DNA from 2 places in the Marinococcus sp. LNSP9103-4 genome. Region 2 is predicted to be linked to the other one. Evidence: riboswitches for the same ligand, from Rfam matches in the RefSeq annotation. Region 2 holds a riboswitch; the other holds the start of a gene.
The links. A riboswitch is a leader RNA that binds a small molecule or an ion and turns the genes downstream of it on or off. The one in region 2 is predicted to bind glycine.
Positions count from the first base shown of each region.

Region 1 (15,231 bases), on a different contig from region 2:
GAGGCGACCTCCTGCTTGATTTCCTCACGCAATGAAGCTGCTACTTCTTTGCCGCTGATCAGTTGGGCACTCATTCGCTCTCTCTCCCTTCACGCTCACAATCGCTTAAAATATTCGACAACACGCCGTTGACAAATTTCCCTGCCTCTACACCACCGAATGCTTTGGCCAGTTCAATGGCTTCATTGACGCTGACATGCAGTGGAATATCAGGTACATATAACATCTCATGAACGCACTCTCTTAAAATAGCCCGGTCCACGTTCCCAACCCGTTCAAGAGTCCAGTGTTCAAGCTGATCTACGAGCCGTTCATCAATTTCTACTAGGTGTTCCCATACGCCATGCACCGCAGAAATCAGAAATTCATCTGCTTCTTCATCCTCGAGCATGGAATTTTTTATTGCCTGGTCTGCATCAACATCTGTAATATCCATCTGGTACAGTGCCTGTACGGACCGAAGCCTGGCTAAACGTCGATTCATTTCGTGTTCTCCTTTTCTCCTATGTACCCGGAGCCGTATTCGTAAATGAAAGAAGGACGGCTGCCCCGAAAAACGGTTGCGGGAGAGCCCCCCTGTTCATTTTTCCTGTTCCTGTAACGGCTGCTCTTCTTCAGGGAACTGCAGGCCGATAATGTGTACGTTCACCGCATCGATGTGAATATCTGTCATGCCCCGTACGGTCTGCTGAATGTTTTCCTGTACCTGCTTAGCCGTAACGGGCACAGAGCTTCCGTAATGAATCAGCATGCTGATCGTTACCACCGCCCCGCTTTCAGTCAAGTCTATCTTCACACCTTTGCCGTATGATTTCCGGCCGAGACGCTCTGCTACATCATCTGCGATGCTGCCCTGCAGGTCGTATACCCCTTCGACTTCGAGCGCGGCAATGCTTGCCACTACTTCAATCACGTCCCGGGCGATCTCAATATTTCCCAGGCTTTCTTTTTCTTCGCCTATCGTAAGCAGCGTGTATTCGCTCACAGCGCTCCCCGCTTTCTATGCAGCATGATTTTATTCGTCCTGCTCCGCCTCTGCTTCTGCTCTTTCTTTTTCTTCCGCTTCTTTCTGCTTTTGTACATATTCGTATTTATATTGGCGGAATACGGGATACTCAGAAAGATTATCAGGAATTTTTCCTTTTTCAAGCAGAATCAATTTGACAATATCCTTATTCCGGGCCATATGATACTTTTCTCCGTACTCATTTTCTTCAGCAAACTGTTTAATGCTTTGGTAATCTTCTTCCTGAATCGATACCGTATATTCATGGCCGGGTTCTCCGTACTGGTGCTCAAACCCTATTTCAAATTCCACGATCTGTATTTGGTCGCTTTTCATATTGCGGGTCTGTTCAAGTACCGCTTTTGCGCCTTCCGTTAAATCATTCCATTCCATATAATAGCCTCTCTTTCCGTATTACCGCTCAAAATTCCATTCCATTATATCACGGTGATTCTGCAATTTCACCGGTCCGGAGCCACCTGCGTCTATTTGTTCAAGAAAAAACGGCCTCCCCAATGGCAGGCCGTTAGTTTTTAGGCACGGGAGGCGTATGAGCCGGTCCTTGTATCGACCACGATCCGCTCGCCTTCTTCAATGAAAATAGGGACCTGCAGACGATAGCCGGTTTCTACCACTGCCGGCTTGGATCCTCCGGACTGAGTGTTACCTTTAATACTTGGGTCTGTTTCTTTGACTTCAAGCTCTACCGTGTTAGGCACTTCAACACCAAGTGTTTCAGTCCCATAACTGGTGATGGACACTTCCATGTTTTCTTTCAGAAAGTTTAATTCATACTTCAGCTGATCGCTCGTCAATTCCATTTGGTCAAACGTCTCCATATCCATAAATGTATGCACATCACCGCTCGCATACAAATACTGCATTTTCCGGCGTTCGATATGGGCATTATTCACTTTTTCACCCGCGCGGAAAGTTTTTTCCTGAATGTTACCCGTACGCAGACTGCGGAGTTTGGAGCGGACAAATGCTGCCCCTTTTCCAGGCTTTACGTGCTGGAATTCGACCACTGTCCAGATATCGCCGTCTGTTTCGATGGTGAGTCCTGTTTTAAAATCATTAACTGAAACCATAAACGTTCCTCCACTCTTCAATTGATCGATTATTACTATATCACAGCTGTGCGTTTTTTTATACGCACTCCCGGTTAATTGCCGACAATCGTCAGCTCTTTTGCGGAGTAGCTGAGCTTCCGGATGCCTGTTTCGGTAATAAGAACGTCGTCTTCTATTCGAACGCCGCCAAGCTCCGGTACATAAATCCCCGGTTCAATGGTAATCACCATGCCCGGCTCGAGCTGCACATCGCTTTTCGGGGAAACGCCCGGCTGTTCATGCACTTCCATACCGAGTCCATGCCCGAGACTGTGGCCAAAGCGCTCGCCGAAACCTTCTTTATTAATATGCTCCCGCGCGATCGCATCTGCTTCTTTTCCGGTCATTCCCGGCCCAATCTGCTCCACGGCCTTCACCTGGGCTTCATATACGGTTTGATATATTTTTTTCAGGTCGTCATTGGGTTCACCGACAGCGAGGGTTCTTGTAATGTCCGAGCAGTATCCGTCCACATAAGCCCCAAAATCAAGCGTCACCAGCTCCCCATCCTCTATCACTTTATCGGAAGCGATACCGTGAGGAAGAGCGCCTCTCCAGCCTGAAGCAACGATAATATCAAATGAAGATCCCGCTGCCCCGTTTTTTCTCATGTAAAATTCCAGCTCGTTACTTACATCAAGCTCGGTCATGTTCGGGGCAATGATCGATTTAATGTGTTCAAACGCATCCTCAGCAATATTGACCGCTGTCTGCAGCTTTTCCACTTCTTCTTTAGATTTGTACGCCCGCTGCTTTTCCACGATTCCCGATACCGGAGAAAGGGATCCGCTTAATTTTTCTCTCATATCTTCAAACTGTGCATAGGTTACATGCTGCTTTTCAAATCCGATGGAGGTCACTTCTTCACTCTGGGCGATCTCTTCGACCATATCCCATGCCAAGCCTTTCTGCTCCACCACCTCGAAATCAAGGGCTTCATCGTTAGCCTGCTCCACATAACGAAAATCCGTAATCAGCCGGGCCGATTTTTTTGTGATAACCAGCGTACCGGCCGAACCGGTAAAACCACTCACATAACGGCGATTATAAGGGCTTTGTATCACTAGAGCGTCGAGCTTTTTATGTTCAAGGTCTTCCCGAATACGTGCTGTGATTTCGTGCATTACCGACACCTCTTTTTCGATTAACTTTGCTTCCCTGTTTATCGTAACACAACGCCCGGAAGGGAAACAGGCATTAGGAGGGTGGAGAGCTTCATTTATATATCACGTGTATTTTCGTTAGAATATGGGAATATTAATATTACTGTGAGAGAATGTTTAAAAGTAGCGCATTTCAAATCTTTATTGTAAAATTTAAGTACTATTTCTATTAACACTCTATCCCCCCTACCTCCTTATGCCTCTGCAGAAAGTTTCACCGCCTCACCCAGCGGGTATGGAAGTAAATCTTCTCAAGGAAGCTGTTTGATTTAGCAAGAAGGATATCAGGGTATCTCTGATTTTTACTATTTAATGTACTATACTATTTGATTAATTTTCGATATAACTGTCCCTGCCCGCTGATAACGCATGAAAATTTTAACGAAACGAGAGGTGTGTTCCATGCAGCAAGCGCTGAAAAATCCCATTGCCACTGTTGTGCTGGGACTTGCCATTTTAGGGGTGGGTTACCGGCTCGTAACAGACCCGCTTGGTCTGCTTCTCTATCTTGTTATTGGTGCAGCTATCGCTGTTGGATTATATTTCCTTTTCACAAAAGTTATCATGAAGCGCGCGATGATGAACCAATACCAAGCCGGCTCTAATGCTGCTTCGGGACGGCCTGGGGCAGCGAAAGGAAATCAGGCGAAAAATTTCAAACAGGCCCAGAAGCAGCAGAAGAAAAAATCCGCTAAAAACTCCAGTAAACGACGAAACGATGCAAACCTGAAAGTAATTCAGGGAAACAAAAACCGAAAAAAAGATCGGGCGTAAAATAAACGCCTGATCTTTTTTATTCATACGAACGCTGAATGTCACGCAGCGCCTGCACACGTTCATCATCCTCTTCAAAATACTGAAGAACATCTCCAATACGGTCAATCGCATCCCAGCTGAGATGATGTTCAATTCCTTCCACATCGGCATATATTTTGTCCTCTTCCACACCGATAATATGTAAAAACTTCTCAAGCAGCTCATGCCTGTAAACCAGACGCTTCCCTATTTTATTTCCTTTTGAAGTCAGCACAAGTCCCCGATACCGTTCATAAATCAGATATTCCATCTTATCGAGTTTTTGGACCATTTTTGTTACCGAGGAAGGATGCACTTCGAGCGTCTCTGCAATGTCCGAGACCCGCGCATAACCTTTTGATTCAATCAGTTGATAGATCCGCTCTAAATAATCTTCCATACTAGGAGTCGGCATCGAGACCCTCCAATAAATATGATAAAAACCGTCACACAAAAAAATTGGCTTTCTTCATTTTAACGAAACTATTTCTAAAAAACAAACCTTCTTTTTCTTATTATTAACCCATATTTCAAAATTGCCCCTAAGAAACTTTTTTGTTTTCTGAATAATTCTTTCCCTTTTGAAGGGCTTTTCTTTTTTTCGCATCTGCAATCTTGTACAATATAAAGTATTGAAGGAGGCAGCATTCATGAGCTATGTGATGTATAACGAATCCATCATCCCAAAAGAGGAAGCCGCTATTTCATTTGACGACCGCGGCTATTATTTCGGCGACGGTATTTATGAAGTAATCCGGGTATATAACGGGAAATTATTCCTCCAGGAAGGTCATCTTGAGCGTTTTCAGGACAGTGCCTCTAAACTTGACCTGGCAGTTCCCTATTCCCCCGATACTATGAAATCGCTTCTCCGCCGGTTGATTGATAAAAACGGGCTTACCACGGGCTATATTTACTTTCAGCTGACCAGAGGAATCCAGGCCCGGGATCATTTGTATGAACGCGGCAATGCCCCTGTACTAACCGGTTTTACAAAAGCGGCCGAGGTGCCGTTTGCTAAGCAGTCCGACGGTATTGATGTGTACGCCACTGAAGACATCCGCTGGCTTCGCTGTGACATAAAGACCATTAACCTGCTCGGAAACGTCCTTGCCAAACGAGCCGCAGAGGACCACCACTGCGCAGAGGCCCTCCAGCACCGCGGAGACGTTATTACGGAAGGCTCTTCCACTAACGCCTTTATTGTTAAAGATGAAACGATTATCACCCATCCGCAGAGCAATTATATTCTCGAAGGTATCACTAAACGCTATGTGCTTCAGCTTGCAAAGCAGCTGAATATTCCCGTTGAACAACGTCCGTTTACTATCGGGGAGGCCCAGGAGGCTGACGAAATGTTTATGACGAGCACTTCGATTGAAATTGTGCCTGTGCGATCCATTCAGGGCTCATTTGAAGCCGGATACGGAGACTCTCCCGTAACGAGAGAGCTGCTTGGAGAATTCCGCCGGGAGGTAGAACTATTCGAAGCAGGGGATACCCAGCCGCTTGTCACCTATAACTGAGCATCTATATGCGTAATCAACAAAAGACCGCTCCGGAGCGGTCTTTTGTATTTTTATTCCGTGATTTATGCACTGTATCAGCGCCTGAAATTCCATTCCTCTGACTGGTAGCGCTCTGCGGCCAGCTGCTGCACCTCTTGTTCCTGGACGGTGGTCAGCTCATATTCTTCAAGCCCGGCATTCAGACCGTCGGCAAATCCTTCCTTAAATGCTTCGCGCAGATCGCCAAGGGTAAATGGCGTATCCGTCAGCTCATTAATTGCTACAGCTTTATTTTTAAAGGTTTTCTGCATTCTTTCCCGCACGCGCTCGCTCGGATATTTAAACAAATCGAACAATTTATCCTCATCAAGATCCAAAATAATCGAACCGTGCTGAAGGATAACGCCGCGCTGTCTCGTCTGGGCACTCCCCGCAATTTTCCGGTCCTCCACCACCAGCTCATACCACGATGAGGCATCAAAACAATTAGCCGAACGGGGATTTTTCAAAGAATCCTCTTCTTCCTTCGTTTTCGGCACGGAAAAATAAGCATCCAGGCCGAGCTTTAAAAATCCCTGCAGAATCCCTTCCGACAGTACGCGGTAGGCTTCTGTCACCGTTTCCGGCATTTCGGGATGATCTTCTGAAACGATGATGCTGTAGGTCAGCTCCTGATCATGCAAAACCGCCCGACCTCCCGTCGGCCGGCGCACAAAACCTACGCCGTGCTTTTCCACTGCATCCATATCAATATCTTTCTTCGCCTTTTGGAAGTAACCGACCGAAAGCGTAGGCGGATTCCAACCGTAAAATCTGATTACCGGCGGAATCTGTCCTTCGCTGTGCCATTGCAGCAATTTTTCATCGAGCGCCATGTTATAGGCTGGTGACTGATTGCCTGAATCTATAAAAAGCCAAGTATCTTTTGCCATTAATGTTCATCTCTCTTTCTCGATTTTTCCATTTCCATTGTAGCAGAGATCACTGCTTTCTATATATAAAAATGACAGCCCGTTAATTAGAAATCTAGCAAAGTACCAGGGTTATGCGTTATAATTAATCTGCAATCGACCCGGAAAGAGGTGAAATAATATATATGATATTTGAATGGTTATGGATAGTGCTTATTGCGGTATTAGTTTTTCTTATTGTACGACGGTTTGTCGGCCCGAAAGACTTAACTGCATTACCACAGGAAGATTTTATTAAAGGCTATCGCAAAGCCCAGCTTATCGATGTGCGTGAGCCGAAAGAATATGACGGCGGCCACATCCTCGGGGCCCGGAACATTCCTGTTTCCCAGATGAAGCAGCGGATGGTGGAGATCCGGGAAGACCAGCCTGTTTATTTATACTGCCAATCCGGCATGCGTTCAAAGCAAGCTGCAAAATTGATCAAAAAGCATAAGGGAAACCGGGATATCTATCACCTGAAAGGCGGATTCAAGCGTTGGACAGGTAAGATCAGCAAAAAGAAAAAAAGCGCATAATTAAAAGGAAGAGCTGGCATGCTCTTCCTTTTTTTATATCTTTGAAGTCCGCAAACCTCATCGATTTATTTATTTCATGGACTTGAGCGACGTTTCAGTATTATATGTCAGCACTGGCTTACGTGCTGCCAGCGTCTCGTCCAGCCTTCCGACTACGGTAGTGTGAGGCGCCTCCTGCACCATTTCCGGGTCTTCCTCTGCTTCTCTGGCAATCCCGATCATGGCGTCTGCGAACGCATCAAGCGTTTCTTTCGCTTCGGTTTCCGTCGGCTCGATCATCATGCACTCTTCGACGTTGATCGGAAAATAAATGGTCGGCGGATGGTAACCATAATCAAGCAGGCGTTTAGCCATATCGAGCGTACGTACGCCGAGCTTCTTCTGGCGGCGGCCCGAAATCACAAATTCGTGCTTGCAGTGACGGCCGTATGGGAGGTCAAAATACGGCTCAAGCCGTCTCATTAGATAATTGGCGTTTAATACAGCATACTCTGATACTCTTTTGAGTCCCTCTGCTCCCATCGTACGGATATACGTGTAGGCACGTACGTTAATGCCAAAGTTACCGTAATACGGCTTGACGCGGCCGATGGAATGCGGACGGTCTTTATCCCAGTAGTACTTATCATTTTCTTTTGCAAGCACCGGCCCCGGCAGATAAGGGATCAGCTCTTTTTTTACGCCAACCGGCCCGCTGCCGGGCCCACCGCCTCCGTGAGGGCCCGTGAATGTTTTATGCAGGTTCAGGTGAACGACATCAAATCCCATGTCCCCGGGTCTTGTGATGCCCATAATAGCATTGGAGTTCGCCCCGTCATAATAGAGCCGGCCGCCAGCCTGATGGACCGTATCGGCCATTTCCATAATATCTTCCTCAAATAAACCGAGTGTATTCGGGTTCGTGAGCATGAGGGCAGCCGTTTTTTCGCTCGTTACTTCTTTTAAATGCTCAAGGTCCACCAGGCCGCGTGCATCGGTCCGGACCGTTACATGATCGAATCCTGCCACCGTTGCTGAAGCAGGGTTCGTTCCGTGCGCAGAGTCGGGCACGATTACTTCCGTGCGTCCCGTTTCTCCGTTCGCTTCGTGAAGCGCCCGGATCAGCATCAAACCGGTCCACTCTCCCTGGGCACCGGCCGCCGGCTGCAGCGTCACTTCATCCATACCGGTTATTTCAGCAAGCGCCTGCTGCAGGTCGTACATCATTTCGAGATTCCCCTGCACCTGTGCTTCCGGCTGGTACGGATGCGTCGCGGCAAAACCGGCCATGCGGGCCGTTTCTTCATTGATTTTCGGATTGTATTTCATCGTGCAGGACCCGAGCGGGTAAAAGCCCGAATCCACTCCGTAATTTCGATTCGAAAGCGCCGTATAATGTCTCATCAACTGCAGTTCAGATACTTCCGGCAGTGCCGGCTCTTCTTCCCGGATATTAGCCCCGGGCAAAATATCGCTCAGGCTTTGTTCAGGTATATTTGTCTCAGGAAGGGAATACGCTACCCTCCCTGGTTTGCTTTGTTCGAAAATTAACGGCTGGTTAGGCTGTTTCATGTACAAGCACCTCCAAATGTTTGGCAAAGGTTTCCATCTGCTCTCTTGTGCGAAGTTCAGTCACACATACGAGCATCTGGCCTTTTTTATCCGCCGACACTTCACCTAAATCATACCCGCCGATGATCCCCTGCCTGAATAGCTGTTCATTCACTTCTGCCACTGGACGGCCGAGGTCAACCACAAATTCATTAAACGATGGTGCCTCATGGACAAGCTCAATGCCTTTTTGTTTGAGCAGCTGTTTAAAGAAATGAGCACTTTTAACATTTCTTTCTGCCGTTTCCTTCAGCCCTTTTTTACCGAGAGCCGTCATTGCGACAGAAGCAGCCAGCGCGTTCAGAGCCTGGTTTGAACAAATGTTGGATGTCGCTTTATCCCGGCGGATATGCTGCTCTCTTGCCTGCAGCGTCAGTACATAACCCCGGCTTCCGTCTTCATCCTCCGTCTGTCCGACAAGACGCCCGGGGACCTTCCGAATATGCTTTTTAGTGGTGGCAAAAAATCCGCAGTGCGGTCCGCCAAACTGCATTGGAATACCAAGCGGCTGAGCGTCTCCTGCCACAATATCCGCTCCGAAACTTCCCGGCGGCGTCAGGACGCCGAGCGCAAGGGGATTTGCCGACACAATCATCAGCGAGTTTTCTTTATCGGCTGCCTGCCTTACAGCAGCTAAATCTTCAATAGTACCGTAAAAGTTTGGGTACTGCACAATCACTCCTGCGGTATCAGCATCAATCATGTCTTCAAGCTTAGCCATGTCCGTATGCCCGTCCTTTTCGGGAACGATTTTCACTGTAAGTCCGGGCCCGGCAGCGTATGTGTTCAATACATCGAGCGCTTCAGGGTGAACCGTTCCAGAGACGACGATGGTACGGCGCCTCCCCCTGTTTTCACTTGCGGCCATCAGTGCTGCTTCTGCGAGCGCTGTCGGCCCGTCATACATAGACGAATTAGCGATATCCATTCCCGTAAGTTCACTGATCATCGTTTGAAATTCAAAGATTGCCTGCAGCTCGCCCTGCGAAATCTCCGGCTGGTACGGAGTATATGCCGTGTAAAATTCCGAGCGCCGGAGCACATGATCGACGACTGTCGGTATATAATGCTCGTACACCCCTGCCCCGAGATAGGAGACGCAGTCCTGCACGCTGGTATTTCTGTTACTGAGGCGCTTCATTTCCTTTAGAAGATCCGTTTCGCCAAGAGCTTTCGGCAGATTCATTTCTTTGGAAAAGCGAATATTTTCCGGTACGTCCTCAAACAATTCACCGATCGAATCCACACCGATCGTTTTAAGCATTTCTTCTTTATCCTCGCCGGTTACCGGCAGATAGCGATAATCCATTCTGGTGCCTCCTCTGTTTATTTTTCCCGTTTATAAAAGGGCACAGCTGCCACTTTTGCGCGTTTGGCTTTACCCCGCACATCCACTTCGACAGCCTGACCAAGATTCGTCCATCCAATATTCAGAAGAGCAAGTCCCACATTTGCTTTCAGCGTCGGCGACTGAGTGCCCGTAGTTACCCAGCCGATTTCCTCTCCGTCATCATTGTGTACCATGTAACCCGGGCGCGGAATTGCTTTATCAACCATTTCGATCCCGACAAGTTTACGTTTTAATCCCGCTTCTTTTTGTTTTTTTAAAGCTTCTTTACCAATGAAATTATCTTCCTGCTTCAGCTTTACGCAAAAGCCGATGCCTGCTTCAAGCGGAGTAATATTTGCGCTCAGCTCCTGGCCGTAGAGCGGCAGCTTCGCTTCAAACCTCAAGGTGTCTCTCGCGCCGAGACCGCATGGAATGAGTCCTTCGGATTCTCCTGCTTCCATGATCGTCTCCCAGCAGCGGATGGCCTCTTCAGCCCGGCAGTATAATTCAAAGCCGTCTTCTCCGGTATAGCCGGTTCTTGAGATGATAATATTTTCCGCTTCTCCGACTGAAGCACCGGCAGCAAACCGAAATGGCAGAATCTCTGCAAGAGAAGCATCAGTTACTTTCTGCAGCACCGTTTCTGCCACCGGGCCCTGTACAGCGATTAGTGCTGTTTCTTCCGAAATATCGGTAATACTTACGTTTTTCGTTACGTGGCGGCGAAGCCATGCCAGATCTTTTTCAATGTTAGCTGCGTTCAAAACGAGCATGTATTTTTCTTTTTCGAGCTGGTACACGAGCAGATCGTCAACCGTACCTCCATCTTCATAACACATGGCGGTATAAAGTGCTTTTCCGGGTTCTGCATTTTTTATGTTGTTTGTGAGCATATACTGCAGAAATTCAGCAGCACCCTCTCCTTCTACGACCGCCTCGCCCATATGGGAAACGTCGAACAGACCAGCCTTTGTACGAACCGCCTCGTGTTCGTCTTTGATGCCGGAAAACTGAACAGCCATTTCCCATCCGCCAAAATCGACGGTTTTTGCTCCGTGTTTTTCATATACCGGATACAGGGGTGTTCGTTTTAATTCTGCCAAGAAAATCACCTCATCATTATTTTCTGAAAAATCAAAACAGGAAAAAGCATAAAAAAGACAGAACTCCATAAGATATGGAAGCTCTGTCCTATAACCAGAAAGTTTCTCCTTTCCGTTGTACGGAAAGAGTGTCTTCGTGGGTGGCTTCTAAAAGAAGCGCTCTCCAGAGGAGCGTCCAGTAAGAGTCTGTTTGCCTGAGAGATTCACCTGTTACGGCTTGCTCCTTCGGCGCTGCCTGGCAGTCTCTCCCCTTACCATCATCCGCGCATTATATGTACATCTTTATTTGCTCATATTCTATCACTAATTCAGATAAAAACCAATGCTGAAAAAAAAATTAACCCGAACATTTCCGATAAATTGTACTGCATCATTCGTTTATCACTTTGGATCAATCATTTCTTCTCACTGTAATATTGTTTATACTAAAACCAGCATAAAAATTGGAGGGAAACTATGAACTGGAAACAGCTTCCACTGGGACCACTGCAGACAAACTGCTATGTTCTGTACGATAATGATAAAAACGCCGTAATTATTGATCCGGCCGGGGATGCCGATAAACTGCTCACCTATCTTCAGGAAAACGAGATGCGTCCTGTAGTCATTCTGTTAACACACGCCCATTTTGATCATATCGGTGCGCTTGATGCCGTGCGGGAAGCCTACAATATCCCTGTTTATCTTCATGAGCATGAAAGGGACTGGCCTGGGGACGCCCAAAAAAACGGCTCCGGACGCATGATGCCGGAGGCTGCGTTTACTGCAAAGCCCGCGGATCACCTTCTGCAGTCCGAAGGAACGCTTCAATTCGGCAGCTTTGAATTCCAATGGCTTCATACACCGGGCCATTCGCCGGGAAGTGTTTCCTATTGGCATAAAGAAACCAACACAGTCTTCTCCGGCGATGTATTGTTTTCAGGTGGTGTTGGACGTACTGACCTTTACGGAGGCGACATGGATACTCTGCTAGCCTCTATTCACGAGCAGCTGCTTGAACTCCCGGAAAATACAATAGTAGCCTGCGGCCACGGCCCCTTCACCGATATCGAAGCCGAAATGGATTCCAACCCGTTCATTAATGGGTTTGGCGCATAAAAATAAAGACCTCTGATTTAAAATTAGAGGTCTTTTAATATCTTAATACAGTAAATGAAATTATTTATGCATTCCCGCCCAGTTTCAGACGGTTAGTATTTTAATCGTTTGCTTCGATCCATTGATACACATGCTCGCGCAGATCCTCTTCGGTTTCACCACCTTCAGCAGGGTGGTCTGCTTCGGCCATCGGCTTCACTGTGTACTGATCCTCAGGGCCCGGTACAACCTGGGTAAAATCAACGTTAGGCTCTGTAATCTTCACGTCTTCGCCGTCTTTTTCCACATCGAATGTAGCAATACCGCCTGTATCGGTATATTCCTGATCCTGACCGGAGTAGAAATTGCCGAGAGAATAATAAACAAGCGTTTCATTTCCTTCTTCACCCTCCACCCATTCCATCGGCTGAAGCACGTGAGGGTGATGACCAATAACTACGTCCACTTCCTGGTCTGCAAGAAATTGGGCCAGCTCTTTTTGTTCTTCATTGGGCAGGCGCTCGTATTCATTTCCCCAGTGCATATTGACGACTACGATGTCCGCGTCATCTCTCATCGCTTCGACATCTTCCTGTATTTGTTCTTTATCAATTTTCTGCACGACATATTCATGCCCCTCCGGCACCTCGATGCCGTTCAGCCCGTATGTATAGGAAAGCACCCCCATGTCTACGTCCTTCACATTTACAATACGCTGCCGCTCTGCATCTTCCTCGTCCTTATAGACTCCTACGTAATCCATACCTGTCTGCTCATAATGATTAATCGCATTGTTTACAGCCTCCATTCCACGGTCAAGCGTATGGTTATTGGCTCCGGAGAGCATGTCCACTCCGGCATCCTGAAGGTCGTCTACAATTGCATATGGACTGTTAAAGGAAGGATAAGCCGATAAACCAAGCTCCTCGCCGCCGGGTATTGATTCCTGGTTCACAATCGTGTAATCCGGTTCTTCAAGCATCGGAGCAACTGCCTTCAGCGCCGGAGTGAAATCGTACTCCCCGTCTTCTTCCATTCTTTTATATACACGCCCGTGCAGCAAAACGTCTCCCGCCGCGCCAATCGTAATGCTTTCATCTTCCTGCTTCTGATTTTTGGAATCTTCTTCTGTCTGTGCTTCTGAATTTTCATTCTGCGCCTCCGAGGCTTCATTCTGTGTCTCAGAATTTTCATTTTCCCCGGCGCTGCTGCAGCCACTCAAAAGGAAAATCCCGCACGTCAATCCATAATACAATTTTCGCATGACATCCTCTTTTCTTTTAAATAGAATTCCTAGTCTAAATATACTATAAGTTTACTAATATATTCATTGGAATTGAAGAGGTTTTCATGTATTTTTTATGTCTGCCGGGGCGAAATATTTCTTTTTCCACATACAGCCAGCGTCCCCAGGACACCCGCAAGCGGTACGATTACCCACCATTCCTGATAAAGCAGAGGGTAAGAAAAATTCTTCGAGGTTATTGGGAATAAAAACTGAGTACCGTTTCCCAGAAAGTCAATCAGCATGGAGCCGACGGCCAGCGTAAAAAATGAAGCTGTCCAGGCTTTTGGGAATCCTCCCCCGAGCACGTGGCGGACAACCGGAGCGAACGCTGCCGCAATAAATGGCACCGTCAGCAGCGTATGAAAAATATAATTACCAAACAGCTTCGGGATATCAGGCACAATCACCATCACACCGAATGCCATCACCTTCAAGCGTTGTGAAACAATTAAATCCGGATTTCCGTAAAATATATACATTACTGCCGCGCCGGTCAGCAGATGCAGCAGTGTACTCGGTACATGTTCAATCAATATTTCAATCACAGGCCGTTCCTTCTTTCTGCTGGAGATGATTATTTTATTCACGGTTTTCTATTCTCATAAACTTCCTTCAAAACGCTATAAACGGCTGGGTTGAATGAGGCAGCTTTCGGGGTATGGAAAGAAAAGCAGCAAACTATTGTCAGGAGGAATTTTATAATGACCCTCGTAGAAAAACCGTCCGCGCTAAACCGGGCGCGAAAGAAAAAAGCCCCTGCCATGAAGGCAGAAGGCGAATTTGCACGCCAGCTCAAAGCTATTCTCATTTTTCAGCAAATCGATAAGCAGACCGCTGACAAAATGGACAACAGCTTCCGGCCGAAAAAAACGATTTACGCTCTCACTGGAGAAAAGTTGAGTATGAAAGATATTGCGTTTGTAATCAAATTGAAAGGCTTTAACGGCCTTTACCGTTTATTTTCCGCTTACAAGACTGTTTGTCACACAAACGACCTCGGGGAGCCGGTGATTGTCTTTCAGCGGCGTCCTTAGCCTGCCTGCTAAGAAAGAAGTTACTACCGTTTTTCATTTTCCTGGAAGTACGCTCTGCTTCCAACGGTTTCTGTAGACAAAACATCATCGGCTTCCATATACTATTAGTAGGCAAAATATACAGGTATTTTTGACTCATTACATATTACAGAGGAGTGGATGGTTTGACAAAAGCACCGTTTCGCGCAGAACACGTAGGAAGCTTTCTCCGTCCGGAGCGACTCAAAAAAGCCCGCCAGCAGTACACAGAGGGAGAGTTAAGCGCCGGGGCGCTATGGGACATTGAAAATGAAGAAATTGCTGCTCTTGTTGAAAAACAAAAAGAAGCTGGTCTTCCGGTCGTAACAGATGGTGAATTCCGCCGCGCATGGTTCCATCTCGATTTTATGCAGGAGGTCGAAGGGGCAGAATTTATTAAATTGGACCATGGGCTTGTATTCAGCGACAATACGGAAACAAAAGCCGAGGGGGTTAAAGTTGTTAATAAATTAGCCTTCAGCGACCACCCTGTTGTCCGCGAGTACGAATTTCTGCACAGCCTGAAAGGGGAGCACGCCGCCCGCGTGACAGTTCCAAGTCCGAGCATGTTTATTTTCCGGACTGTAACCGAAGAAGAAAAAAATGTCTATCAGTCGGAAGCTGAGCTGTTTTCAGACCTCGTGCAGGTGTACAAGGATACGATACAGGCTCTTTACAAGGCTGGCTGCCGCCACCTTCAGTTTGATGATACAACCTG
Region 1 is NZ_JBQLIA010000002.1:39,530-54,760, forward strand. Features, by position in the region: gene folD (bifunctional methylenetetrahydrofolate dehydrogenase/methenyltetrahydrofolate cyclohydrolase FolD) at 1-74, opposite strand, end outside; gene nusB (transcription antitermination factor NusB) at 71-484, opposite strand; gene ACTRXG_RS01620 (Asp23/Gls24 family envelope stress response protein) at 581-985, opposite strand; gene ACTRXG_RS01625 (hypothetical protein) at 1,016-1,399, opposite strand; gene efp (elongation factor P) at 1,540-2,097, opposite strand; gene ACTRXG_RS01635 (M24 family metallopeptidase) at 2,172-3,242, opposite strand; gene ACTRXG_RS01640 (hypothetical protein) at 3,684-4,055, shown strand; gene mntR (transcriptional regulator MntR) at 4,075-4,491, opposite strand; gene dat (D-amino-acid transaminase) at 4,727-5,602, shown strand; gene ACTRXG_RS01655 (lipoate--protein ligase family protein) at 5,680-6,516, opposite strand; gene ACTRXG_RS01660 (rhodanese-like domain-containing protein) at 6,681-7,073, shown strand; gene gcvPB (aminomethyl-transferring glycine dehydrogenase subunit GcvPB) at 7,143-8,624, opposite strand; gene gcvPA (aminomethyl-transferring glycine dehydrogenase subunit GcvPA) at 8,611-9,972, opposite strand; gene gcvT (glycine cleavage system aminomethyltransferase GcvT) at 9,990-11,096, opposite strand; glycine riboswitch at 11,178-11,265, opposite strand; glycine riboswitch at 11,269-11,357, opposite strand; gene ACTRXG_RS01680 (MBL fold metallo-hydrolase) at 11,553-12,194, shown strand; gene ACTRXG_RS01685 (CapA family protein) at 12,295-13,437, opposite strand; gene ACTRXG_RS01690 (hypothetical protein) at 13,533-14,006, opposite strand; gene ACTRXG_RS01695 (hypothetical protein) at 14,163-14,495, shown strand; gene ACTRXG_RS01700 (5-methyltetrahydropteroyltriglutamate--homocysteine S-methyltransferase) at 14,651-15,231, shown strand, end outside.
Region 1: it holds a riboswitch for glycine, as region 2 does, so the genes downstream of both, gcvT (glycine cleavage system aminomethyltransferase GcvT) here and ACTRXG_RS08350 (serine dehydratase beta chain) in region 2, are expected to answer to the same signal.

Region 2 (15,231 bases):
TGTAGCAGGACCGGAAACGCAGGCAGCTCTTGGCGGCTCCAGCTCATCTGATTCCTCCAGCGAAGAAGTAGCTGGCGCTTCGACTTCCGAGTCCTCTGAGAGCACTGGCGGCGACACAATGACGATGGAAGCTACGGCTTACACGGCTGAATGTGCAGGCTGCAGCGGCATCACGGCAACAGGCAAAAACCTGAACAACGACCGTGACGCGAACGTTATCGCTGTGGACCCAGACGTTATCCCACTCGGTTCTACAGTAAAAATCGAAGGCATGGGTACGTATGAAGCAGCAGACACTGGCGGTGCGATTAATAACGACCGCATTGACATCCACGTTCCGACTAAATCTGACGCTTATTCCTTCGGCCGTCAGGACGTTGAAGTAACAGTAGTCGACTAATCAATAGCACTAAGCAGAAATCCTCTCCAGAGCTGGAGGGGATTTTTTGTGTCACAGTTCAATAAGTTTGTATCATAAGAAATTTATGTTAATGAAGGAAATTGATAATGGCAATATCCAGGAAGCAGAAAAATGGGAGGAGCCGTTGAGAGAGCTTTACGAGGCTTCAAGCCCAGCAGAGGATACCCATTTTTTTGATTACATGCTGGCAGCAATTGCGCTCGAACGACTGGAGCAGGTACAGGACAGTAGATAAAAAGAAAATATTACCAACTGCCTCTGACGGATGCTTTACCGTCGGAGGTTTATCTTTAGTAATGACTCAGGGCACCTGCTGCTAATCTTTCCCTTGTAACATATATTAAAAAGCAGGAAAAACGTTTAGAATATGATAGAGACCGAAGGAAAGGCTTTAATAAAATTGTAATGCCGGAGGAAAAAGATGATACATATCAAACAGGCCGGACCGTCGCATGTCTCCGGCATTATTTCTGTCTGTACAAAAGCGACCTGGGCAACGTACCGAAAGCTGTGCAGCGATGATTATCTCGAGCGGGTGTGCCAGGAGTTTTATAATGAAGCCAGAGTGCTCGATGAGGTGAAGCATAAAAGCCTCGACTGGGGTGGCTATTTTACAGCTGTGGAATATGAAACAGTATTAGGAGCTGCGGGCGGTGGCATGACTGGGGAGAAGGAATCCGAACTGTACGTGCTGTATCTGGATCCGGCCCGCCGGAATGAGGGTATCGGCACGAGACTGCTCGGCGCGGTAACCCGCCAGCAGCAGAACTGGGGGTCGGCCGAGCAGTGGGTGTCGGTGCAGAAGGGCAACCAGCTGGCGATTCCTTTTTATGAAGCCAGAGGCTTTACGTACGAAGGAGAGCGTATCGGGTATGCGAACACGGAAGACGAAGATTATGTATCACTCCGGTACAGGCGTGCCATTTAAATAGAAGAAAAACAGCTGCGAACTGGGCGGTCCAAGGAGGAAGAAAATGCTTATCATGCTCATGGTGCTGGCCTTCGCCGGTGTATTGACAGCGGTCAGCTTCATTTCAAACAGCCGGGTGAGGAAAATTGCCGTTTACAGCAGCTATGCGTTGTTTCTTACAGCGCTCGCGATTTTAACGCTGGGATAGCTGTGGCGAAATTTAAAAAGACAGTCGTTTTGTTGTACTGCATGTAACTGTTTTGGTTATAATTAACAATAGAAATGGAGGAATGACAAATGAAAGCACTAGTAACCGGAGCAACAGGCAAATTAGGATCCCAGGTGATGCAGTCGCTGCTGAAAAAGATGCCGGCTGATCAGCTGGCCGTGAGTGTCCGGAACCCGGACAAGGCCCAAGATCTGAAGGAAGCAGGGGTGGACGTGCGCCTCGGCGATTTTGACGATCCGCAAAGTCTGGACGAAGCGTTTGCCGGCGTGGACCGGCTGCTGATTATTTCAACAGACGGAGATAATGATACAAGAATCCGACAGCATACGAACGCGGTGGAAGCTGCAGCGCGGGCAGGTGTTTCCTTTATTGCCTACACAAGCATCGGCCATGCAGAAAGCAGCACGATGTTTTTGGCTCCGCCGCACCGAGCAGCCGAAAATGCAATCATTGAAACCGGCATTCCGCATGCGTTTCTGCGCAACAACTGGTACCTTGAGAATGAAGTGCCGGGTATACAGGGAGCCATGAATGGGGCGCCGTGGGTTACTGCTGCCGGGACCGGCCGGACAGGATGGGCGCTGCAGCTCGATTACGCAGAAGCAGCGGCCGCGGCTCTCGCTGGAGAGGGTGTACAGCAGTCTGTTTACGAGCTTTCCGGCCGCCCGCACACCCAGGACGAGCTCGTAAGCGTACTCGGAGACGTGCTCGGAAAAGAAATTCCAGTGCAGCATGTGAATGATGATGAATACGCGGAGATCATGAAGGAAGCCGGGATGCCGGAGGCGGTTGTGCCAATGCTTGTAAGCATCCAGCAGGGCATCCGCAGCGGATCGCTCGACATTGAAAGCAATGATTTTGAAAAGCTGCTCGGCCGTCCGGCCACGCCGATGCATGACGCGCTTGAACATCTCGTGCGGACACTTCCAGCCGAGTCTTAATTACGACAACGCCTCAAGCTGTACGCTTTTGGAGCGCGGGAGCTGATAGCAGCCTCCCGCGTTTTTTCGTGAAGAGGGAAAACGCGGTGCATCCGCCGATGACGATGGCGCTGCCTACAGCCTGCGCCCAGGTGAGGTGTTCACCAAAAAGGACAAAGGCAAGCAGGGCGGTAAACAGCGGATTAAAGTTTAAAAACAGCCCGGAGGTTGTCGCTCCCAGATGCTTCACACCTATTCCCCACAGCACCATACAGACAATCGTGGCAATGATGCTTAAAAACAGCATCGATCCGATAAATGCGGCATCGATCTGATGGACGGGAATCTGAAAGCCGTTGACTGGAAGCAGCAGGAGTACGCCGAACAATCCGGAGTAGCAGACCGACATCATCGGAGACACCATGGTGGTCGCCCAGCGGCTGCAGATTGAGTAGAGCCCAAAAACCAGCACTGCCGCAAGCATCCACGCATCGCCGGAGGCAAAAGAGAAGCCAGTGAGACTTCCGCCGCTCACGACGAGCAGTACGCCGGCGGTGGAAATGAGCATGGCTGTGATCTGTGCGCCGCGCAGCCGTTCACGAAGAAGAAGCGCCGAAAACAGGGCGATCGACAGCGTATTCATTGTCGAGATAATACTTACGCTGGTGGCATTGGATGAATCAAGCGCGGTAAACTGCAGAATATTAAAAAGGGCAACGCCTGTGATTCCCATCAGAAGCAGCGGTACAATCGCTTTTTTGTCGGAAAGCAGGCGTTTTTCTGTGATCGCAATGATTGGCAGAAGGCAGAGAACGGCGATACCGTAGCGCAGAATCGTCAGCGTCACGGGAGAAGCGTAGGCGGTCAAGCCTTCGCCAACGATGAAATTGCTCCCCCAGCATAGGCTTGCGAGCAGCAGCAGTGCGGTGTATTTCATGATTGTTCCCTCCCGTAATATTGTACGAAATAAATGTATCATGTAAAATGATTGTATAAAATATTATTTTGTATAAATTGATAAATACAAAATATTTATTAATAAAACGATCGTGAAAAAGAATTTATTTTGTTTAAGGAGAAGAAAGCACTTGATAAACGAATATTATTAGGGAGGAAAACGCATGTTAGACGATGTGGATGTACATATTCTTGATTTACTGCAGACGGAAACGAGGCTCAGCAACCTGGAGCTGTCCCAGCGGGTGAACCTTTCGGCGCCAGCGACTCACGCCCGGGTCAAACGGCTGGAGCAGGAAGGATATATTGATTCGTATACGGCGGTCCTCAACCAGGAAAAGCTCGGGTATGATCTTTTGTGCACGGTATTTATGAGTACGAGCATTCACCAGACGCAGGAATTAAACGAACTCGAACATCGTTTATCGGAAATGCCGGAGGTGATGGATTGCTACTGCATGACCGGCTCGTTTGATTATATGCTGAAAACGATCCACCGCAGCCGCAAGGAGCTGGAGGCGTTTATCCGGGAGCTGAACCAGCTAGGCGTCTCCCAGCTGCAGACGAGCATCGTGCTCCGGGAGGTCAAGGCTTCGACGGTGCTGCCGCTCAGGAAATAAAAATAGATTCAGAGATTAATATAGAAAAAACGGAATAGCCAAAACCGAGCAATAATACGTTAAAATGCCTTTAAAAAAAGCGGATATGTTATCGTAGTGGGGCTGCGTAGAGCGGAGGAGAATAGCAATGATACCGGATGGTTTTCGAGAGTATGACCCGATTAAATACGCTTCAACAATTCGACCAATTCAAAAAGGCTTTTCAGGAAACGGGAAATTTATTCTGAATGATAAATATTTGCTGAAGACTTTTCCAGTCGGGAGGCTTGGAGAACGAAAGCATGTGTTCAAAGTGTTGAATACGCTTGAAAATTATTCTTCCTTTATTCCACGTGCAATAGATATCGGAAAACGGAAGTTAGATGATGGAAATGAACAGGCGTTTATGCTGATGACATATCTGCCGGGAGTTGATGCAGAAGCAGTGCTTTCTTCTCTTTCCCAAAAAGATCAGTACAAAGCAGGTTTTGAAGCATCCAAAGAGCTTGCAAGGCTGCATGAGCTTGAAGCACCACCTGAATATCCTGATTGGAAAACGGTGAAAACAAAAAAGATCGACCGGTACTTCGAGCAGTTGAATAAAACAGTGGTGGATCAGGAAACGGTGCATCTGCTGTATACTTATATCAAAAAGCACGAACATTTAATGGCAGACCGCCCAAATAGATTCCAGCACGATGATTTTCATCCCTCCAATCTGTTGATAGCAGGAGGACGGTTCCAGGGAATTATAGATTTCGACCGGATGGATTGGGGAGACCCGGTGCATGATCTGCAAAAAACCGGCTTTTTCACGAAAAATGTAAGTCATGCGTTCAGTAGGGGAAGTATCGATGGTTATATTCAAGCAACAGAATTTGATGAAAACCTTTTTTGGAGGCTGTATGCATTGTATTCAGCTGTTCATGTCGTATCAGCGATAGTATGGGCATACCGGGAAAGTAACGTGCAGCATGACAAGCTGCTCAGGTACAGTAAAGAAGTTATTCAGGACCACCATTATTTTGATAGAAATATACCGGAATGGTATTAGAAATAGAGCTTATAAAGTTACTCGCTTTAACTGTTCTTTTTAAATCCATCAGTCAACGGAGGAATTCAGATGCATACCGAAGATTTTATCAGCATTATGATCCATCAGACCGATTTGAAATTAACGAGCTTTATTAAAGAAGAACTGCAGGCGTTTAATCTTACTCCGGAGCAGAACCTTATCATGATGCTTTTATGGGAAGAAGACGGCCGCACCCAGAACGATATAGCCCGCAAGCTGCAGAAGGATAAAACCAACGTTGCCCGGATGGCCGCCCAGCTTGAAAAAAAGCAGTTCGTGCGGCGGGCGGCGGGGACTGAGGACCAGCGGGCCATGCAGCTGTTTGTGACAGAAGAAGGAAGGCATCTTCAGGAAAAGGTACGCCCGGCGGCCGAGCGTTTCAACGCTGCCGTGACGAAGGGAATTAGCACAGAAGAGCTCAAAGCGCTTGAACAGACGCTTGCCAAAATAAATAAAAATGTTTCGGGGAGTCTCTGGGGGGAGTAGGGGCTCTCGGAGTAGATTCTTTGCAGGAGCCGGAAAAATATGTTGTACTAAAGATGCAGATTAAATGAATTGAATATATTTTTTGAGCAAATAGTTGCTATGCATACTAAATTGAAAGTGAGGGATTATTCATGGCGCATCAACAGCATTTGTTTCAGCGCCGGATCCGTGATAAATGGACGGTACAGTACGAGGAATTCGGTTTTCCTTCCATTCAGAAGGGGTGGGTGTTGCCGGTGGACCGGTGGAAGGAGTTTGATCCGTTCATTTTAATGGCCGAGGACTGGTTCAAGAAGGGCACGTTCCCGGATCATCCGCACCGTGGCTTTCAAACCGTTACGTATGTGGTGGACGGACGACTTGAGCACATTGACAACGGCGGCGGACGCGACATTCTCGAGCCCGGCGACGTGCAGTATATGAATGCCGGCTGGGCGGCCCGCCATGCCGAGGACGGGGTGGAAAATGATATCGCCCATACCCTGCAGCTGTGGCTGAACCTGCCGAAGGACCAGCGAAATACCGATACCATCTACCAGAATGTATACGGAGAAGAGGCTCCAACCGTACAAATTGACGGCGGATATTTAAAGGTTTTTTCCGGGACCGTCGCCGGGGAAGAAGGGCCGCTGAACTCGCTCGTCCCAATCACGCTGACCGAAATTAATTTATCGGAGGGGGCGGAATACGTGCATCACCTGCCGGAAAACCATAATGCCTTTTTATACACGCTCTCCGGCAGTGCCGATGTGGCGGATGGTACCGTCAACAAGCATGACGTGGCGACGCTCACCTTCGAGGATAACGGAGATCCGGAAGCGCTCTCGACGCTCCGCATTAAAGCCCATAAGCGCCGGACGAGAGTGCTCGTGTACTCCGGTGAACCTATCCGTGAAGAAATTGTACCGTACGGACCGTTTGTGATGAGCAGTATGGAAGAAATCAGGGAGGCGTACCGGGACTTTCACGAGGGAAAGTTCGGCCCGCCCGCAGAGTAAGCTGAACAGAGTGTCATTCAATATGAAGGAGATGGAGCAGAATGGATGTACTGAAAGCAATTCATTCACGCCGCAGTAACGGACTCGTAGAAGAAACTGAAGTACCGGAGGATATCATCGCGCAGGTGCTCGAAGCCGGCACCTGGGCGCCGTCGCACCACAAAACGGAGCCGTGGCGGTATTTCGTCATGACCGGTGACGGGCGCAGGCAGCTCGGGGAAGTGATGGCCGCCATTGCCGCGGAAGGTATGACGCCGGAAGAAAAAATGGAAAAGCAAAAGAATCTCGAAAAGCAGAAGGAAAAGCCGATGCGTGCACCGGTCGTGATTGCAGTGGCGGCCGAGCCGTCTGAGGAAGAGCGGGTGGATACGCTTGAAGAGTACGGCGCAGTATACGCTTCCATCCAGAACATGCTGCTCGCTGCGCATGCCCTCGGGCTGGCGGCCTTCTGGCGCACCGGGGCGCACTGCTATCATCCGAACATGAACGATCTGTTCGGCCTGGGGCGGCGGGGAAAAGTACTCGGACTGATTTATATCGGCTATCCGATGCGGGAGATGAAGGAAGGGCACCGGAAGCCGGTGGAACAGGTGACCACCTGGATAACGGAATAATAGCGGCATAGAAAAAGCAGGCAGCGGGAGGAAGCCGCTGCCTGCTTTTTGTTATTTTTCATCGTGCCTTTTGTTCAGCTGCTGACGCAGATTCAAACGCTGCTGTAAGTATTCCCGAAGAGAAATTTCTTTTTGGACCCATTGCTGTTTTAGAGCATTAAGCTGGTTTAAAAGATGATGTTTGTTCATACGATCCTCCTGCAACCATATTTCAATTATATTGTATCCGCTTAACAATTATTTAAAACCTCGAATATTATGTGAAAATGAATGAAAATTATAAAAACACAATATTTTTAGTTTGAGTATTGAAACCGCCTGGGAATATGGTAATAAATACAAGCCATAGCGGCGGAAATGTCGGGAATCCATAAGCCTGCAACATAAGCCAAAAAGTACTAAAGGGAGACCTCTGTGCTTTTTGGCTTTTATTTTATAAAAATTTAAGAGGTGAAATGGATTGAAACAATACAGCCATATCCTGGCAGCGCTTGATGTGCTCAGTAACCCTAATGTTGATGCCTTTGACGAAGCGTGCCGTGTCGCGGTTAAACACGATGCCGACCTGACGCTCGCCTATGTGTTTCATTATAATGAATATTCCTCGCTCGGATGGATGGACCCGATCGGTATCAGGCGGCTGCACGCAGAAGCAGAATACCGGCTTGAAGCGTACCGGAAAAACGCCGAAGAAAAAGGCGTACCGCGGGTAAAGACCGTCCTGGACAATGGAGTGCCGAAAAAACGTCTCGTGAACCAGCTCTGTGAAAGGGTTGACCCGGATCTTATCATTCTCGGGCAGTCCGGCGGCAATGCCCTCGGTCAGGCGATACAGGGAAACACCACCACAAAAACGGTGGTGAAGCAAGCTCCCTGCGACGTTCATGTCGTTGACCCGGCGATCGCTTCGATCCAGAGGGCGCACACCGCACCGCTTCAGTAAATCAAAAGATCCCCGGTGGAGTAATCCCGCCGGGGATCTATATGCGCCGTTAAAGTGTGTAGTGGTTTTTATCGTCCCATTTTTGTTTAATCACTGGAAGGTCACTAACGGTGGTGATGATAAGCTCTTCATCGCGAAAGGCGTTTAAGCTGGCGAGCAGTTCATCCTCGGAACAAAAATAAACGGGTTCCGAGCTGCCGAAGCGTGAGCGGATATCGGCGGCTGTTCCTATGTATACCTGGTTTTTGGGACGTTGAAGTACATATGCAAAATGGTCGATGGCAATGACCTCCTTTATAGGGACTTATAGTAAGAATAGCACGTCAGGGGTGAAACAGAAAGCAGAATGCATGGAATTTGAATAAAATATGAACAGTAAAGAAAACGGCTTGAGCCTGGCGGGAGCCATATTCAAGCCGTTTTTGATTTGTTTCAGGGATTTACGTTTCATCGGGCCTTGGAGAAATAAAGCAGAAAATGCCTAAAAGAAGGGCGGAAACCGCTATAGCCCAGTACATAAACAATAAGCTGACGAGAGTGAGAGTGCCGAACCAGATTTGAAAAAAACGGCGTTCGTTCATAGCTTCACCTCTTATGTGGAATTTAGAGCCCGGGAGTCATAAGCTGCAGGGCCGCTGAAACAGCCTCCGGGCGGCTTCTTTTCCCGTCGGGGTCTGGGCAAGCCCTCCTTCAGCAGTCTCTTTCAGGCTGCCCGGCATGTCGCGGCCGATCGTATGCATCGTCTGAATAACTTCATCGCAGGGGATGCGGCTGGTTATGCCTGCTAAAGCCATATCGGCCGCTGAAAAAGCGATGGAGGTGCCGATGACGTTTCTTTTCACGCACGGCACTTCGACGAGCCCGGCAACCGGATCACATACGAGTCCGAGAAGGGACTTCATCGCTATTGCGGTAGCGTGGGCTGCCTGCTCCGGGGAGCCATGCTGCAGCTCCGTAATCGTGCCCGCAGCCATGGCCGTCGCTGAGCCAATTTCCGCCTGACAGCCGCCGGCCGCGCCGGAAATAAAGGCGTGATTCGCAAATACGTAACCGATGGCACTTGCTGTGAACAGCCCCATCGTCAGGGTGTCATCATCGATGCTGCGGTTATCCTGGAGAGAGACCAGAATGCCCGGTAGTATACCTGCGGACCCGGCCGTGGGAGTTGCGACGATAAGGCCCATTTTTGCGTTGCTTTCCGACGTGGCCATCGCTGCTTCCATCGCCGTGCTGATGACCGGTCCGGATAACGGGTCGGTGTTTTGATTATACTGATGCATCCGGTAAGCATCACCGCCCGAGAGCCTGCTCTCTGTTTCCGTAATGTCACTCAATCCGTCCCGGACCGCCTGCTTCATTACCTGCAGCCGCTCCTGCATGCGTCCGAAAATCTGCTCCCGGGAAAAATCGGAGCGGCGAACCTCACGGCGCAGCATCCACTCGCCAATGGAAATGTCCTGAGCCATGCATTCCTGTACAATACTTTCAATGGTATCGTTCATATAAATGATGCCTCCTTTTTCGTGCGGGCTGCAATCGTTAAAATATCCGTACCCGTTCCCAAATTAATGCTGGTGTCATGACCGTTAATTCCATAAATGCAGGCCACTCCGCCGCCGATGGAGGCGCCGGATACGCGGACGGTTTCTATGCCGGACGATGCCTGAAGATGTACAGTGTTCGGGTGGCATCCGCCCGGAGTGCCCGGACAGAACTGGAAGTCGTAACGAAGGCCTGCGTCTTTGGCCAGCGCATACGCACTCCGGACGTTGATGTCGTGGGCGGATAATCCGAGCAGGCCGCCGATTATGGCTTTGTCCGAGCCGTGTCCCTGATAGGTGGAGGCGAGAGAGCCGTAGAACGTGATTGTCACATCTGTGACCTCTCCCAGCCAGTCGTGCACAAATTTCCCGATCGATACGACCCCCGCTGTGTGAGAGCTCGAGGGACCGACCATAATCGGGCCGATAATATCAAAACAGCTGTCAAACTCCATAACGATTCCTCCATATCTGAATTGAAAACGATTACATTAATACAAAAAAAGACAGAGAAACGGCCTGAATCGCCGTTTCTCTGTCTGTGTGCCTGAAAGATTTCATTCTTTGGCAAGAATTTTCTTCTTCGGCAGGTACGCATACCTTCTCCAGAGGTGCATCCTGTACTGGTCCTGGTACCTGAGAGTTTTTTCTTCCCGGCTGGTGGGAAGAATTGCTCCTTCGGTGCTGTAATATTCTACAGGCTCTCCCAATACATTCATCTGCAAAACCAATATTTTGTTACTTTTAGTGTAAACATCCGGTCTGGAAAAGTAAACCTATTTTTTGACAGCTGGCATGAGAGCGATATACTGGATGCAGCCTGTTAGCTTGGAATAATAAACCAATTTACCGAAAGAAATGAAGGGATGCGACTATGAGCGAACAAATTATTCTGCGCCCCGTCACGGCAGAAGATGAAAAAGACATTAATATTCTCCGGCGCCAGCCTTCTGTCATGCATTATACGCTGGGACTCCCTTCGGAGCGAAGAGCCTCCAACCAGTCATTTATCGAAGGGCTGACGGCGAACGATCATGTGATTGTTGCCGAGTACGGCGGCCGGGTCGTCGGTATCGGCTCTCTGGAGGTGCTGAGCGGTAAGCTGCATTACTACGGCATGACTGCCATGGCGGTGCACGATGAGTTTCAGAACCGGGGGATCGGCAGCCGTCTGCTTGATCATCTGCTGGATATCGCCGATAATTATTTAGGCTTATTCCGGCTGGAGCTCGATGTGGTGGAAGAAAACACGCGCGCAGTACAGCTGTATAAAAGCCGCGGGTTTGAACCAGAAGGTACGCTCCGTAAAGCCCATTTTTCCCGTGGTTCGTTTTACAATGTGCTGGTGATGGGCCGGCTGAACACCGCGTTGTTCCCGGCAGACTGAGCACTTCGTTGGAAAATTAAGGAACCAGGGAGATTGTCACTTCCAAAAATTAGCTTATTATGAAAAAATAGAAAAGAAGAGCTTACAACAAGAGTGATTAAAGGAGTGTATGTATGCAACAGGAATCTGCCGGTTTTGGCAGCAGGCTGCTCGCTATTGTTATTGACGGCCTCCTGCTTTCTCTCCCCATTCTTCTCATTAGTATGCTGGCCATGCTATGGATCAACCCCGATGAAGTGAATGTCGATATATTTTCCGGTGCCGGATCGCTTCTATATTCCATGATTCTGCCGATATTATGGCAAGGCCAGACGGTCGGGAAGTATGCCATGGGCATTCAGATTGTGAAAATGGACGGAAAGAAGCTTGGCATCGGGGCAATGCTGATGCGCGTGTTCGTAGCTAATATTTTGTACGGAATTACTCTATACATACTGATGATCACGAGTATAATTATGGTGCTTGTCCGTAAGGACAAACGGGCAGTGCATGATTTTCTTGCGGGCACCCGGGTGGTGAAAAAAAGCCGGTAGCTTTACTATCGGGATGGTAACGCCAATCATGCGAGCGGAGGAAATACATGATGAAAAAGATCTTTTCTGCCGGGGCAGCCGGCATATTCATTCTTTTAAGCGCCTGTTCCGTGCCTTCTTACTATACGGAGGAAGAGGAAGATGTCCCTGGAAATATAGAAACGGAATGGGGAGAAGAAGTGCCGCTTCCGTTGTTGAACGATGCACCGGTTTCGAGGGCGCAGATTAACGAGAATGAAGAGGGGGAGCCCGAGGAAGTGGAGATTTGGTACAGCGAGGAAGAAGAGGACGAGCTTCTTCCTTATTTTCAGGACGCGGGCAACCGGCACCGGTATGAAGAGGACTACAGTACACGGCTTGTGTACGGCATCAACAGCAACGACATTCACATTATTTTAAATTACGAAGCGGGCGATCAGATGGTATTCGGCGCTCACGATGACGTGCTCAGTATTGGGGGACGTCCGGTGGGCCGGGATATCCAGAGTGGGCCGATTACGTACACGTTTTACGCGAAGGGAGGCACCTATTCCCTCTCCTATTCAGAAGAGGCCAGGGCGGACACCGACGCGCACCGTGAACAAATTAAAGCCTTTTTACAGAACAGCGGCTAGGTTGAAGTCACGTTGTCTTGAGGAGGGAAGAGCCGTGGACTTGCTTATGGATATGCTGATCGTTGGCGCTCTGCTGATGATTGCTTTCAACATAAAAGCATTTGGTGAACGTTTGCTTCGTGCAAAGAAGAAACAGATGGATGAAGCCGCATATGAGCAGTTGAAAGCCGAAATCAAAGAAGAGCTGAAAAACGAATGGGAAAAATAAGGCAGGGACCTCCGGGTGTCTGCCTTTGTGTTGCTGGCGGCGTTAGTCTGTTTTTACAAAAAGGTACGGCGCGGGCTTTTCTTTTAAGCAGTTATGGTTCATGATTTATAAGAGAGAGATTGAACACTTTGCAAGTTCACGGAGAAAGAAGGAAGGATTTATGCGCCGGAGGACAAAAAACATATTAAGCATGTCGCAGGAATACAATAATCAGTCGCTGAAAAAGGATATGGCTGTGGGCTTTACGATTTTTATTATGATTGTGCCGCAGGGAATGGCCTACGCCGTTCTCGCCGGCCTGCCGCCGGTGATGGGGCTGTATGCCTCGCTGCTTCCGCTTTTAATCTACGCCCTGTTCGGCGGATCAAAGCATCTGGCTATCGGGCCGGTGGCGATGGCGTCGATTCTTGTTTTTTCCGGCGTCTCGCTGTATGCGGAGCCGGCGACGCCGGATTACGTGGCACTCGTGCTGCTGCTTACAGTCATGGTCGGGGTGATGCAGGTGGCGCTCGGCCTGCTGAATGCCGCCGCGTTTGTGAAATTTATTTCGCCGAACGTAATCAGCGGCTTTACGTCGGCAGTGGCAATTGCGATCGGCATGAGCCAGCTCGGGCAGTTTATGGGCATCAGTGTCGGCAGCCAGACGCAGATTATCCCGCTTTTACGGGATGTGATCGTCCATCTGCCACAGGTACATATCCCGACCCTGCTCGTTGGAACCTTGAGCCTGCTGGTGTTGATCGGGGGCCGGAAAGTAAAACGCAATCTTCCGGTTTCTCTGATTGTCGTCGTACTGAGCATTGCGGCAGTCGGGCTTTTTCGCCTCGACAACCAGGGAGTGAGTGTCGTCGGGGAAGTGCCCCAGGGCCTTCCAGATTTTACCGTGCCGGGCTTTAACCTTGCGGATGTGCAGGTGTTAATCCCGACTGCCCTGACGATTGCATTGATTGCGATGATGGAGACGCTTGCGATCACAAAAACGCTGAGCGATAAAAACGATTTTGGTGTGAACCTGAACAAAGAGATCCGGGCGATCGGGTATGCCAATATTGCCGGTCCGTTTTTTTCCTCCTACGCGGTGACCGGAAGCTTTTCAAGAAGTGCCATCAGCTACCGTACAGGAGCAGCTTCGCAGGCAGCGATGATTATTACCGCTGCCGGGGTGCTTGTCACGCTTCTCTTTTTCACGTCTTTATTCTACTTTCTGCCGTACGCGGTACTTGCAGCCATTATTCTCGTTTCGGTCGCCGGGCTGATTAACATCCGGTCCCTAAAGGACGCCTTCCGGGTGAAGCCGGAGGACGGATGGATATGGGTTGTAACGTTTGCTGCGACGCTTCTCGTTGGCATTCAGTGGGGGCTTTTAATTGGAATTGGCTTTTCGATCCTGCTGCTGCTTCGCCACATTTCCCGGCCGAATATTGTGGAGATCGGCTACGAGGAGGATACCCACAGCTATCTGGACCTGCAGCGGTTCCCGAATGCTAAGCGGGTGCCGGGCACGGTGCTCGTCCGGGCGGACACGCGCATTCATTTTTCGAACGTCGGCTATTTTGTGAAAATGGTGGAAAAAACGATTCAGGACCGCCGCAAAACAGAAACCGGCGGGCTGAAGGCCGCGATTGATATGTCTGGGGTGAATGACATTGACACGACCGGCATCGGCGCTCTCGAACAGATCATTGAAATGTTCCGCCGGGACCCGGACGTGGAGGTATGGTTCGTCGAGCTGAAGGGTCCGGTCCGGGATCTGCTGCTGCGGGCCGGATGGGATGAAAAATACGCTGAAGCAATTAAATACCAGAGTCTCGAAGGCTTTCTGGAACACGAGGGCAACGTCCCGTTTAAAACACCCACAGAGCCGAAGCAGGACTCCTGGGACTACATGATTTAACAAAGAACGAGGCTGGCAGGGAAGAGGATCCTGCCAGCCTCGTTCTGGTTTCAGGGATGTTATATACTCCTTGAATGACTGCTGTGTTAGAGTATATAGCTATATACTTTGAATTTAAAAAATTCAAAAAAATCGTTTGAATCATAATAACCCCGGGTAAAAATCAATAGATTTATAAAGGAGGTATATACATTGAGTAAAGATCGCGATAATGAACGCGAACACGACGAAGAAAAAAACAACGATAAGCAGAATAAAAATGAAGACGGAACACTCACCACCAGACAGGGGCATCCTGTCCGGGACAACCAAAACTCGAAAACCGTCGGCAATCGCGGGCCAACAACGCTTGAAAACTATGAATTCCTCGAAAAAATCAGCCATTTTGACCGCGAACGTGTACCGGAGCGGGTAGTGCACGCCCGTGGCGCAGGCGCCCACGGCTATTTTGAAGTGTACGGTTCCTTTGGCGATGAACCGATTTCCAAATATACACGCGCGAAAATCTTTCAGGAGGAGGGCAAGCGGACACCTGCGTTTGTACGCTTTTCCACTGTTATCCACGGCGGGACTTCCCCGGAAACACTCCGCGATCCACGCGGATTTGCCGTGAAATTTTATACCGAGGACGGCAACTGGGATCTCGTCGGCAACAACCTGAAGGTCTTTTTTATCCGGGACGCCATCAAATTTCCAGACGTCATTCACGCATTAAAGCCCGATCCGGTAACGAACGTGCAGGACAGCGAGCGGATCTTCGACTTTATGTCGCAGACGCCGGAATCAATGCACATGCTGACGTTTTTATTCTCCCCGTGGGGCATTCCGGCCAACTACCGGCAGATGCAGGGCTCCGGGGTGAACACGTACAAATGGGTGAACGAAGACGGAGAAGCGGTGCT
Region 2 is NZ_JBQLIA010000009.1:58,753-73,983, forward strand. Features, by position in the region: gene ACTRXG_RS08275 (3D domain-containing protein) at 1-400, shown strand, start outside; gene ACTRXG_RS08280 (hypothetical protein) at 492-656, shown strand; gene ACTRXG_RS08285 (GNAT family N-acetyltransferase) at 843-1,349, shown strand; gene ACTRXG_RS08290 (hypothetical protein) at 1,396-1,539, shown strand; gene ACTRXG_RS08295 (SDR family oxidoreductase) at 1,629-2,501, shown strand; gene ACTRXG_RS08300 (DMT family transporter) at 2,515-3,417, opposite strand; gene ACTRXG_RS08305 (Lrp/AsnC family transcriptional regulator) at 3,602-4,057, shown strand; gene ACTRXG_RS08310 (aminoglycoside phosphotransferase family protein) at 4,185-5,090, shown strand; gene ACTRXG_RS08315 (MarR family winged helix-turn-helix transcriptional regulator) at 5,160-5,597, shown strand; gene ACTRXG_RS08320 (pirin family protein) at 5,729-6,595, shown strand; gene ACTRXG_RS08325 (nitroreductase family protein) at 6,637-7,209, shown strand; gene ACTRXG_RS08330 (hypothetical protein) at 7,261-7,398, opposite strand; gene ACTRXG_RS08335 (universal stress protein) at 7,670-8,152, shown strand; gene ACTRXG_RS08340 (hypothetical protein) at 8,593-8,733, opposite strand; gene sdaAA (L-serine ammonia-lyase, iron-sulfur-dependent, subunit alpha) at 8,770-9,654, opposite strand; gene ACTRXG_RS08350 (serine dehydratase beta chain) at 9,651-10,148, opposite strand; glycine riboswitch at 10,227-10,304, opposite strand; glycine riboswitch at 10,308-10,412, opposite strand; gene ACTRXG_RS08355 (GNAT family N-acetyltransferase) at 10,568-11,080, shown strand; gene ACTRXG_RS08360 (RDD family protein) at 11,194-11,613, shown strand; gene ACTRXG_RS08365 (hypothetical protein) at 11,661-12,227, shown strand; gene ACTRXG_RS08370 (hypothetical protein) at 12,262-12,435, shown strand; gene ACTRXG_RS08375 (SulP family inorganic anion transporter) at 12,596-14,329, shown strand; gene ACTRXG_RS08380 (catalase) at 14,522-15,231, shown strand, end outside.